3 regions of the Janthinobacterium sp. Ant5-2-1 genome follow, and region 2 is predicted to be linked to each of the others. Evidence: predicted binding sites of a transcription regulator. Region 2 holds the regulator's gene; each other region holds the start of a gene.
The links. The regulator HrcA, encoded in region 2, represses chaperone genes, less so after heat shock. The targets are predictions, from matches to a motif close to TTAGCACTCNNNNNNNNNGAGTGCTAA.
Positions count from the first base shown of each region.

Region 1: groES (co-chaperone GroES) is a predicted target of HrcA. The motif match lies at 1,494-1,520, and genes of this name have one in related genera.
Region 3: rpoH (RNA polymerase sigma factor RpoH) is a predicted target of HrcA. The motif match lies at 1,944-1,970, and genes of this name have one in related genera.

Region 1 covers NZ_LNCE01000051.1:82,768-85,995, forward strand. The annotation lists gene ASN89_RS17395 (cell division protein ZapA) at 1-60, opposite strand, end outside; gene ASN89_RS17400 (hypothetical protein) at 60-323, opposite strand; gene ASN89_RS17405 (hypothetical protein) at 480-1,226, opposite strand; gene groES (co-chaperone GroES) at 1,761-2,051, shown strand; gene groL (chaperonin GroEL) at 2,102-3,228, shown strand, end outside.
Region 2 covers NZ_LNCE01000006.1:29,690-32,917, forward strand. The annotation lists gene ASN89_RS01390 (outer membrane protein assembly factor BamE) at 1-553, opposite strand, end outside; gene fur (ferric iron uptake transcriptional regulator) at 750-1,181, shown strand; gene hrcA (heat-inducible transcriptional repressor HrcA) at 1,233-2,249, opposite strand; gene ASN89_RS01405 (HAD family hydrolase) at 2,351-3,076, opposite strand.
Region 3 covers NZ_LNCE01000071.1:65,041-68,268, reverse strand. The annotation lists gene ASN89_RS21795 (hypothetical protein) at 1-350, opposite strand, end outside; gene ASN89_RS21790 (hypothetical protein) at 529-795, shown strand; gene rpoH (RNA polymerase sigma factor RpoH) at 885-1,778, opposite strand; gene ftsX (permease-like cell division protein FtsX) at 2,168-3,088, opposite strand; gene ASN89_RS21775 (cell division ATP-binding protein FtsE) at 3,085-3,228, opposite strand, start outside.

The DNA.
Region 1 (3,228 bases), on a different contig from region 2:
GCCGTCGCGGCACACCATGCTGTAGGACTGGCCCATGATATTGACATCGACACGCGGCATTACGCTTCCTTCTCGTTCTCGGCAATATAGGCGCCCGCTTCCGAAGCGGCTTGCTCCAGGCCGGCTTGCACCAGTTCGGGAATCTTTTCCAGCAAGGCCTCGACCCGCTCCTGCGCTTCGCGCATGCGCTGCACATACAGGGCGTTCTCGGCGGCCAGCGCGGCATTGTCCTTGCGCAGTTGCGCGTTTTCACGACGCAGCGCATGGGTCATTTCGGCCAGCAGGCCTATTTTGTCGGATAATTCGTTGAATTCGGAAATCATCCCGCCACTATAGGGCGGACGCTCCATGGGCGTCAATCGAATCACGCCGCTGTCACACATATTTACATCAATGCAGGGCAGTTGGCGGACAATACACACTTTTTCCGGCGCTTTTCGCCAAGTGCGCGCATCTTCCGGCGCCGCGATGGCAGCGTTTTACTCGTCGACGTAATCGGGTTCGATATCGAGTCCGCCATAGCGGTTTTCGCAAGAGCGGCGCGTCAGCGTCTGTTGTCCACCCTTGCCATCAAGCACCATTGTCAAATCGCGGCAAGTACGGCTGTAGCTGCCAGGTTTGGCGTCCGTGCCCGAGGGCGTCAGGCGCACTGCCAGCGGTACGACATTGCCCAGTCCCTTGTTGCTCCACTGGCGCGTCTTGCCATCCTCTTCATCTTTCACGGTGCGCACGGCCGCCTTCAGCAGCGATGCTTGCTCTTTCGCGTTCAGCTTGGCGACCGTCACGTCGGACAGGAAAGGCGGATACACGACAGGCGCCGGGTCCTTGCCCTGCACATCCCAGCGGCCGCTACTCTGCGAACAGGTGCGGCGGCTCAAGTCCTGCGTTTTGCCAGCCGCCGTGACGACGAATTTCAAGTCGCGGCACACATGCGCCTTCAGGCTGTGCTCCGTCATGCCGGAGTTGCTGAAGTTATATGTCACTTTCACCAGCACGCCGCTGTCGCCGCCGTTGTCCCACACGTGCGCTTCCTGGTCGTCGTCATCCTTGTTCAGATCGTTGAACAGGTCACCCAGCAGCGTTTCCTTTTGCTGCGGCGTCAGGGCCGCCACAGAGATCTCGTCGACGATGGTGGGCGTTTGCGCGGCGGCATTGCCTAGGCAGGCGAGACCGATGAGGGTGGCGCCCAGCAGGCGCGGGGCGGGATGGGAAGTGATCGATGGCATGGTGTGCTTTCTCGTGCAGATGAGGATATGTGGCGATATTGATATGCAATTACAATCATCTTATCAAAGTCCATAGTAAAACTCTGTTTCCTGTGCGTACAGGAACGCCCTTCGCCTGGCGGGCATGCTAGAGTCGCGCCTGTTGCTGACGCCCGGGAACGAGGCTTGCGTTTGCGCAAACCCTGCGTAAATGCAGGCTGCGCTGAACGTCTAAGCTTATCTTCCCGGAGAATAAGCCCTTGAATAAGCCCCCTACCGTCCCTATAATTAGCACTCGTTAGTAGAGAGTGCTAACAAACTCTTTCGTAGCAATCCTCAGGACATGATGGTGTCTGCCGGGCAACAGCAGGGAACGCTACGCGGCGGGCGACGCCGCGATGCCACCACTGCCTAGCTGGCACGCACTCGATGACATGGGGTTTGCTTGACCGTTGCGGGCTGCTTTCAACGGCGGTCACTGAAAGCACGCCTGGCGCTGTGCCAGGCATGTATTCATTTAGCAACACCTATCCATTGAACTTTAAGGAGTTTTGTATGAATCTGCGCCCATTGAACGATCGCGTCATCGTCAAACGCCTCGACCAGGAAACCAAAACTGCGTCCGGCCTCATCATTCCTGATGCAGCTGCTGAAAAACCGGATCAAGGCGAAGTCCTTGCCGTAGGCAATGGCAAGATTCTCGACGACGGCAAAGTGCGTCCTCTGGATGTCAAAGTGGGCGACCGCGTCCTGTTCGGCAAGTACGCTGGCCAAACCGTCAAAGTTGACGGCGATGAGCTGCTGGTCATGCGCGAAGAAGACATCATGGCGATCGTCGTCAAGTAATTGTTTCCACGTTGTAGACAGATACATCCCGAAACTCAGGAGAATTGAACATGGCAGCTAAAGAAGTAGTATTCGGCGACGCAGCGCGCGCCAAGATGGTCGAAGGCGTCAATATCCTCGCCAACGCAGTCAAAGTCACCTTGGGCCCGAAAGGCCGCAACGTCGTGCTGGAGCGCTCGTTCGGCGCCCCTACCGTCACCAAGGATGGTGTGTCGGTAGCGAAAGAAGTTGAACTCAAAGACAAGCTCATGAACATGGGCGCGCAAATGGTCAAGGAAGTTGCTTCCCGCACCAGCGACAACGCCGGCGACGGCACCACCACCGCAACCGTGCTGGCACAAGCCATCGTGCGCGAAGGCATGAAGTTCGTTGCCGCCGGCATGAACCCGATGGACCTGAAGCGCGGTATCGACAAGGCAGTTGCTGCCACCGTCGAAGAACTGGCGAAAATCGCCCGTCCTTGCACCACGACCAAAGAAATCGCCCAAGTTGGCGCGATCTCGGCGAACTCGGACTACTCGATCGGCGAGCGTATCGCTGAAGCGATGGAAAAAGTCGGTAAAGAAGGCGTCATCACCGTGGAAGACGGCAAGTCGCTGAACGACGAGCTGGACATCGTTGAAGGCATGCAGTTCGACCGCGGCTACCTGTCGCCATACTTCATCAACAACCCAGAGAAACAAGTTGCCGTACTGGACAGCCCATTCGTCCTGCTGTGCGACAAGAAAATCTCGAACATCCGCGACCTGCTGCCGGTACTGGAACAAGTCGCAAAAGCTGGCCGTCCACTGCTGATCATCGCGGAAGACATCGAAGGCGAAGCGCTGGCCACCCTGGTTGTGAACAACATCCGCGGCATCCTGAAAACTTGCGCAGTGAAAGCACCTGGCTTCGGCGACCGCCGCAAAGCCATGCTGGAAGACATCGCTGTCCTGACCGGCGGCCAAGTGATCGCTGAAGAAGTCGGCCTGACCCTGGAAAAAGTGACCCTGGCCGAACTGGGCCAAGCCAAACGCATCGAAGTGGGCAAGGAAAACACCATCGTCATCGATGGCGCCGGCGAAGCTGCCTCGATCGAAGCACGCGTGAAACAAGTGCGTGTACAGATCGAAGAAGCGACCTCGGACTACGACCGTGAAAAACTGCAAGAGCGCGTCGCCAAACTGGCTGGCGGCGT
Region 2 (3,228 bases):
GAATGGCAGGGGCGGCATCGGCCGGCACCGGCACGGCGCTTGGCGCCACGGGCGATGGGACGACGGCGGCAGGCACGTCGGCCTTGGCGACCTTGGCGAACGGCGACGGACCAGCGATGCGGTCAATGTATTCTTTCTCCGTCGGCAAGTTGCCGCCTTCGAAACGTTCAACCTTGCCATCCTTGCCGAAGTACACGACCACGCGGCTGCTGGTGGTTTCGCCACTGCCCCGGGCCAGGCGGAATGGATAATCCCAGCGGTCGGCATGGAAGATATCGGTCAGCAGCGAGGTCCCAAGGACGAAACGCACCTGGTCGCGCGTCATGCCCACTTTCAACTGGGCCAGCATCTCTTCCGAGACAAAGTTGCCTTGTTGAATGTCAGGACGGTAGGGCGAGAAAAACCACATGAATTTTTGCAGCGGCGTAATGGTCGTCGTTTGTGCGCCCTGTTCCGGGACTACTTCCTTGCCTTCTTTTTGAGCAGCTGCCGGCTTTTCGCCCAGGATGCCACGGCTGGCGCAGCCGGACATGGCCAGCGCGACACAGACCATGCCTGCCACGACTGGTGCTCGAAATGAAATACGGTGCCAGAGAGATGGCAATACAGCCGGTGTTACGCGCATAAATGACCTCAATTGGATGAACAAAACGCCAGGAGTGACCGGCCCGCCAAAAAAAAGCATATTTTGGCACTCCCCGACAAAACGCTATATGATAAAGCACCTGACCCACATACGAGCAACAAACATGAGTAACAATCCTAGTGATCTCAAGGCAAGCGGCCTGAAAGCCACCCTGCCACGGCTGAAGATACTCGATATCTTCCAGAGTAGCCCGGTACGCCACCTGACCGCGGAAGACGTGTATAAAATTCTGCTGGCCGATAATATGGATGTCGGCTTGGCAACTGTCTACCGCGTCCTGACCCAATTCGAACAGGCAGGCTTGCTCAACCGCAACCATTTTGAAACCGGCAAGGCGATTTTCGAACTCAACGAAGGCTCCCACCACGATCATCTGGTGTGCCTCGACTGTGGCCGGGTCGAAGAATTCTTCGACGAAGAAATCGAAATCCGCCAGCAAAAAGTGGCCGAAGAGCGCGGCTTCAAGATCGCCGAACACGCCCTGGCCATCTACGGCAACTGCACCAAGACAGCTTGCCCGCACAAAACAGCCTGACCCACGCCGGCCATTCCCGCAAGGGGCCGGCCGGCGCAGCATTGAACCGCATCAATGATGGCTGAGTGCGCTTGACAGCAACTTGGCCGTGATATCGACAATCGGGATGACGCGCTCGTAAGCCATGCGCGTCGGTCCGATCACTCCCAACGTTCCCACGATCTTGCCGTTGACTTCATACGGCGCCGTCACCACGCTCATTTCATCCATCGGCACCAGGTTCGATTCGCCGCCGATGAAAATCTGCACGCCCGTCGCCTTGCTCGACACGTCGAGCAGCTGCATCAAGCCCGTCTTTTGCTCGAACATATCGAACATCTGGCGCAGCGAATGCATGTTCGATGACAGATCGCTCACGCTGAGCAAGTTGCGCTCGCCGGAAATCACCATGTCGTCGCTATGGTCGGCCATCGCCTCGCTGCCCGCCTCCACGGCCGCCTGCATCAGGCTGCCCATGTCGTCGCGCAACTGGCGCAATTCGCCTTGCAGGCGCACACGCACGGCGTCGAAGGACAAGCCGCCATAATTCTGATTGATGTAATTGGCCGATTGCACCAGTTGCGCCGGCGTATAGTCGGCCTCCGTCAACAGCAGGCGGTTCTGCACGTCGCCGCCGGGCGCGACGATGACGAGCAGGATGCGTTTTTCGGACAGGCGCAGGAATTCGATTTGCTGGAACACGGATTCGCGGCGCGGGCTGAGCACGACGCCGGCAAACTGCGACAGCGACGACAACATCTGCGCCGCGTTGGCGATGGTTTTTTGCGGCTGCGGCGTCTGCAGGCGCATGCGCGACTCCACCAGATGCTCGTCCAGATGCCGGACGGTCAGCAAGGTGTCGACAAAGATGCGGTAGCCGCGCGGCGTGGGGATGCGTCCGGCCGAGGTATGCGGACTGGACACATAACCGAGCTCTTCCAGATCGGCCATGATGTTGCGGATCGTGGCCGGCGACAGGTCGAGGCCGGAAATTTTCGACAAGGCGCGCGAACCGACCGGCAGGCCGTCGGCGATATATCGCTCGACCAGGGCTTTCAGCAGTGTTTGGGCACGTGTATCGAGTTGCATGGTGTTCTATTTAGAAAGTATTTTGTTAAGCAAGCGGCAACGAAAGCGGCCGAACGTGCAGCAACAGCGCCTATTATGCACGTTCGCCCGTCCCGCGGCGATCAATCTTCCAGTTGCCCCTGCAGCCACAGCAGCAATTCATCAAAGTTGGCGCAGATGGCGTCGGGCTGCACGCCGGCGGCCAGGTGGGCGTCGCTGCCCTTGCGGTTCATCCACACGGCACGCATGCCCGCCCCTTGCGCCCCCGTCACATCGAAATACAGGTCATCGCCGACATACACGGCCTCGTGGGGCGCCACGCCCAGCGCGGCGCAACCGGCCAGGAAGATGCTGGCGTCGGGCTTGGCCACGCCAAAGTCGCTGGCGGCGATCGACACTTTAAAATGCTGCGCCAGGCCGATAATTTCAAGGTCCGCATTGCCATTCGAGATGGAGCCGACCAGCATGCGCTGGCCCATCCAGGCCAGGCCCGGCAAGACATCGTCATACGGCTGGACGCGATGACGGGCAGCCAGGAACTGCGCGATGGCACCGTCTACGAGGGCGGGATCCTCGCCGGCAGCTTCGAAAGCGGTCAGCAGGCCAGCGCGGCGCAACTCGATCAGGTTGCCATGGAAACGCGGTTGATCATTGAGCATGGCCAGGCGGTGCTGGCGCAGCACCTCGATGGAAAACTGCTGCGCCACCTTGGGCGCATGCGTGGCCAGCCAGTCGTGCAGCAAGGTTTCGGCGACGGCAATCACGGGCGCGATGGGCCACAGGGTATCGTCGAGATCGAACAGGATGGCCTTGGGCGGCACGGCGGGTTTTACAGGGGCAAGGGACATGGGATTCACGGTAGATGCCGCGCCACAGTGCGCAGCCTGCATCTATTGTCGCATTGATCGCCGCCGCCGGCATGGCTGCGCCCCCGTGAAATGGGGCCGGGCCAGCGCTTCCCGGCGAAAAATTGTTACAGGGTGATACAAGGCAAGATCAT
Region 3 (3,228 bases), on a different contig from region 2:
AACGTCAGGTGCTTGACGGTGACGGAACTGGAAGCGCCGGGCATGGAGTCGGACAGGACGATGTCGGTGGCGCCAGCACTGTTGAGCAAACTGAAACTGTAGCTGACGTAGCCTTTCCACACGCACACGGCGCCCTTGCGGCAGCGGCTATCGTTGACACGCTCGAGTTTCAGGGTATCGGTGGCCGTGATGGCGACCTGTTCGCCCGGCGACAGCACGTGGGTGACACTGCGCGGCGTGTTTTCCGCGTCGCCGGCGCTGCCGGCCGCGCCGCAGCCCGCCAGTACGGCCAAGCAGGCGAAGAACAGGGGAAGCAGCATGGTGCGATAAGAGCGGGTCAGGTAATGCATGTTTTTCCTTTCAGGTAGAGCGTCCCCGGCGTGCTTGTTCACGCGTGGGATAAAATGATAGTAACAAAATGATATTTTTCAGGCGCACTATTGGCGTGCTGCCGATGAATTGACGCGCCGGCCACGCGGCGCGCCGATTACTGCGTAAAATGGCTGTTTTGAAAATCAGGAAACAACCATGAAAAAAACCGACCTGGCCAAAAGCGATGCCAAGAAACTGATGGGAAAGATGAGTGTTCCCGGCGCCGGTGCATTCGGTAAGGAAGCGGTGGTCGTCGACCGCCGCGAGCAGCGCAAGCGCGATCAGGCCCTGGGCCTGGTGCCATTTGCCGTCAAGCTGAACAGCGATCTGGTGTTGCAATTGCAGACCCTGGCCAAGGAACGCGGCGCGGATCTGAATGAATTGGTTGCCGAAGTCCTCGTCAAGGGCCTGGCTGCAGCGTAAGGGCTGACAATGTTTATCTGTTGATAAATATCAGTTATAAAACCAAAAGGCGCCTTGCGGCGCCTTTTGCATTGCGGCATTGCTTGTGATTACACCCAGGCGGCCAGGGCGCCCTTCATTTTTTTCAGCGCCGCCACTTCGATCTGGCGGATGCGCTCGGCCGATACGCCGAACTCTTCCGCCAGCGCGTGCAGGGTGGCGCCGGAACCGTCGTCGTTGGCCAGCCAGCGCGCTTCGATGATGCGGCGCGAACGGGCGTCGAGCTTGCTCAAGGCCGTTTCCAGGCCTTCCGATTGCAGACGCGTCACTTGCTCCGCTTCCAGCACCTTGGTCGGCTCGCTTTGCTCCGACGACAGGTAGGCGATCGGCGAAAACTTGTCGTCTTCATCGTCGGTTGGCGATTCCAGTGCGATGTCGCGGCCGCTCAAGCGCGTTTCCATCTCGATCACTTCTTCGCGCTTTACGTCGAGCAGCTTGGCCAGCGCATCGATCTGCTTCGGCGTCATCGCGTCCAGGCCCGTCTTGTGGCTGCGCAGGTTGAAGAACAGCTTGCGCTGCGCCTTCGTCGTCGCAACCTTGACCAGGCGCCAGTTTTTCAGGATGTACTCGTGCATCTCGGCTTTCACCCAGTGCATGGCGTACGACACCAGGCGCACGCCCTGGTCCGGATCGAAACGTTTCACCGCTTTCATCAAGCCGATATTGCCTTCCTGAATCAGGTCGGCATGCGGCAAGCCATAGCCCAGGTAGCCACGGGCAATCGAGACCACCAGGCGCAGGTGCGACAGCACCAGTTCTTGCGCGGCGGCCAGATCATTTTTTTCACGCAGGCGTGTCGCCAGCGAAATTTCTTCGTCATGGGTCAACATGGGCAGGCGGTTCACGGCCGAGATATAGGCGTCAATATTGCCCAGATTGCCAGTGAACCCGAGGCCCAGCGCATTACTTTTGGTCGGAACCAATGCGGACGTTGCGGACATCATAGTCATGTTTTCTCCCTCGTAGTCTTGCTTTGTTCCAGTTGGCCACGTCACGCGACGTGGTCCGTTTGTCTGTTCGGTCTTGCGTATTCGGTCTTGTACTTTGCAGAGCGCGGCACCATCTTCATCTGGCGTCCATGGCGCTTCTGCTCTTGGTATGTCCCTATATTAGCACTCTCTGCTTGAGAGTGCCAATCAGCACATTTAATCGTCCTGATAGCCTAAATGCTATGGCGATGTAATGCTTGATATATATCCAGATAGCGCTTCACGACAACGTAGTTAGTCTACGGCCTCTGGCTGAAGCGAGCCTTAAGAATACTTGCTTATTATCAAGATAGCAGCAATATGGGACGCATGGCGGCGCCAGGAGCGCCGCCATGGAAAGAGGGTCAGTTCAGGCGCGCCAGGTGGCGCTGCACGCAGAGGAAGGCGCCGATCAGGCCCAGGCTGGCGCTGACGGCCAGCAAGCCGGCCATCGGCAGCGGCGCCAGCGGCACCAGCTGGAATTCGGACGCATACAGGCGGGCAAACTCGGCAATCGCGGTATTCAGCGGCTGCAAGGCCAGCGCCACGGCGCCCAGGGCCAGCGCGCCGGCGCACAGGCCCAGCAGGGCGCCCGTGTAATAGAAGGGGCGGTGGATGAAGGTGTCCGTCGCGCCGATCAGTTTCGAGATGCTGATTTCATCGCGCTGCTGCATCACTTGCAGGCGGATGGTGTTGAAGACCACGGCGATCACGGCCACGCCCAGGGTGATGGCCAGCAGCAGCAGCACCAGGCGCAGCACGCCCAGCAGGGCCGCCAGGCGCTTGACCCAGGCCGAATCGACTTGCGCCGATTCCACGCCGGGCAAGTGGCGCAGCTGTTCCGCCACCGCATCGACGTCCTGCGCTTCGCTGGCGCTGCTGAAGGCGTCGAGTTTCAGCACATAGCTGTCAGGCAGGGGATTGTCGCCCAGTGTGCTCAGTACGTCGGCCAGGCCGTTCTTGTCTTTCAGGGTGTCGAGCGCCTGTTCGCGGGGGATGAAGACGATCTTCGCCTTTTGCTCGCCGACGATCTTGCGCATGGCGCTGGCCAGGGCCACGGCTTGCTCGCGCGGCGTGTCGATCTTCAGGAAAACGCTGATTTCCGGGTCGACCGACATCTGTTCCGACATCGGGCGTACATTGTCGAGCATGGTCAAGCCGGCGAACGGCAGCGACAGGGCGATGGCGACCACCACGACGTTCAATAGAAAGCCGCCTGGCGACTTGCGCAAATGAATCAGCGCCGAACCGAGGGCGAAGCGGTGTTGACGGAACCAGCCTCTCATGCCTGTTCTCCCTGCGCGTCATCCTGGTCGGGGGAGGGCGCAAAATCGGGATCGGGTGGCGCGAAGACGGGCGCTTGCGTGGCCTTGTCGATGGCGACCAGCTGGCCGTTTTTCAGGTGGATCACGCGGGCGGCGGCGTC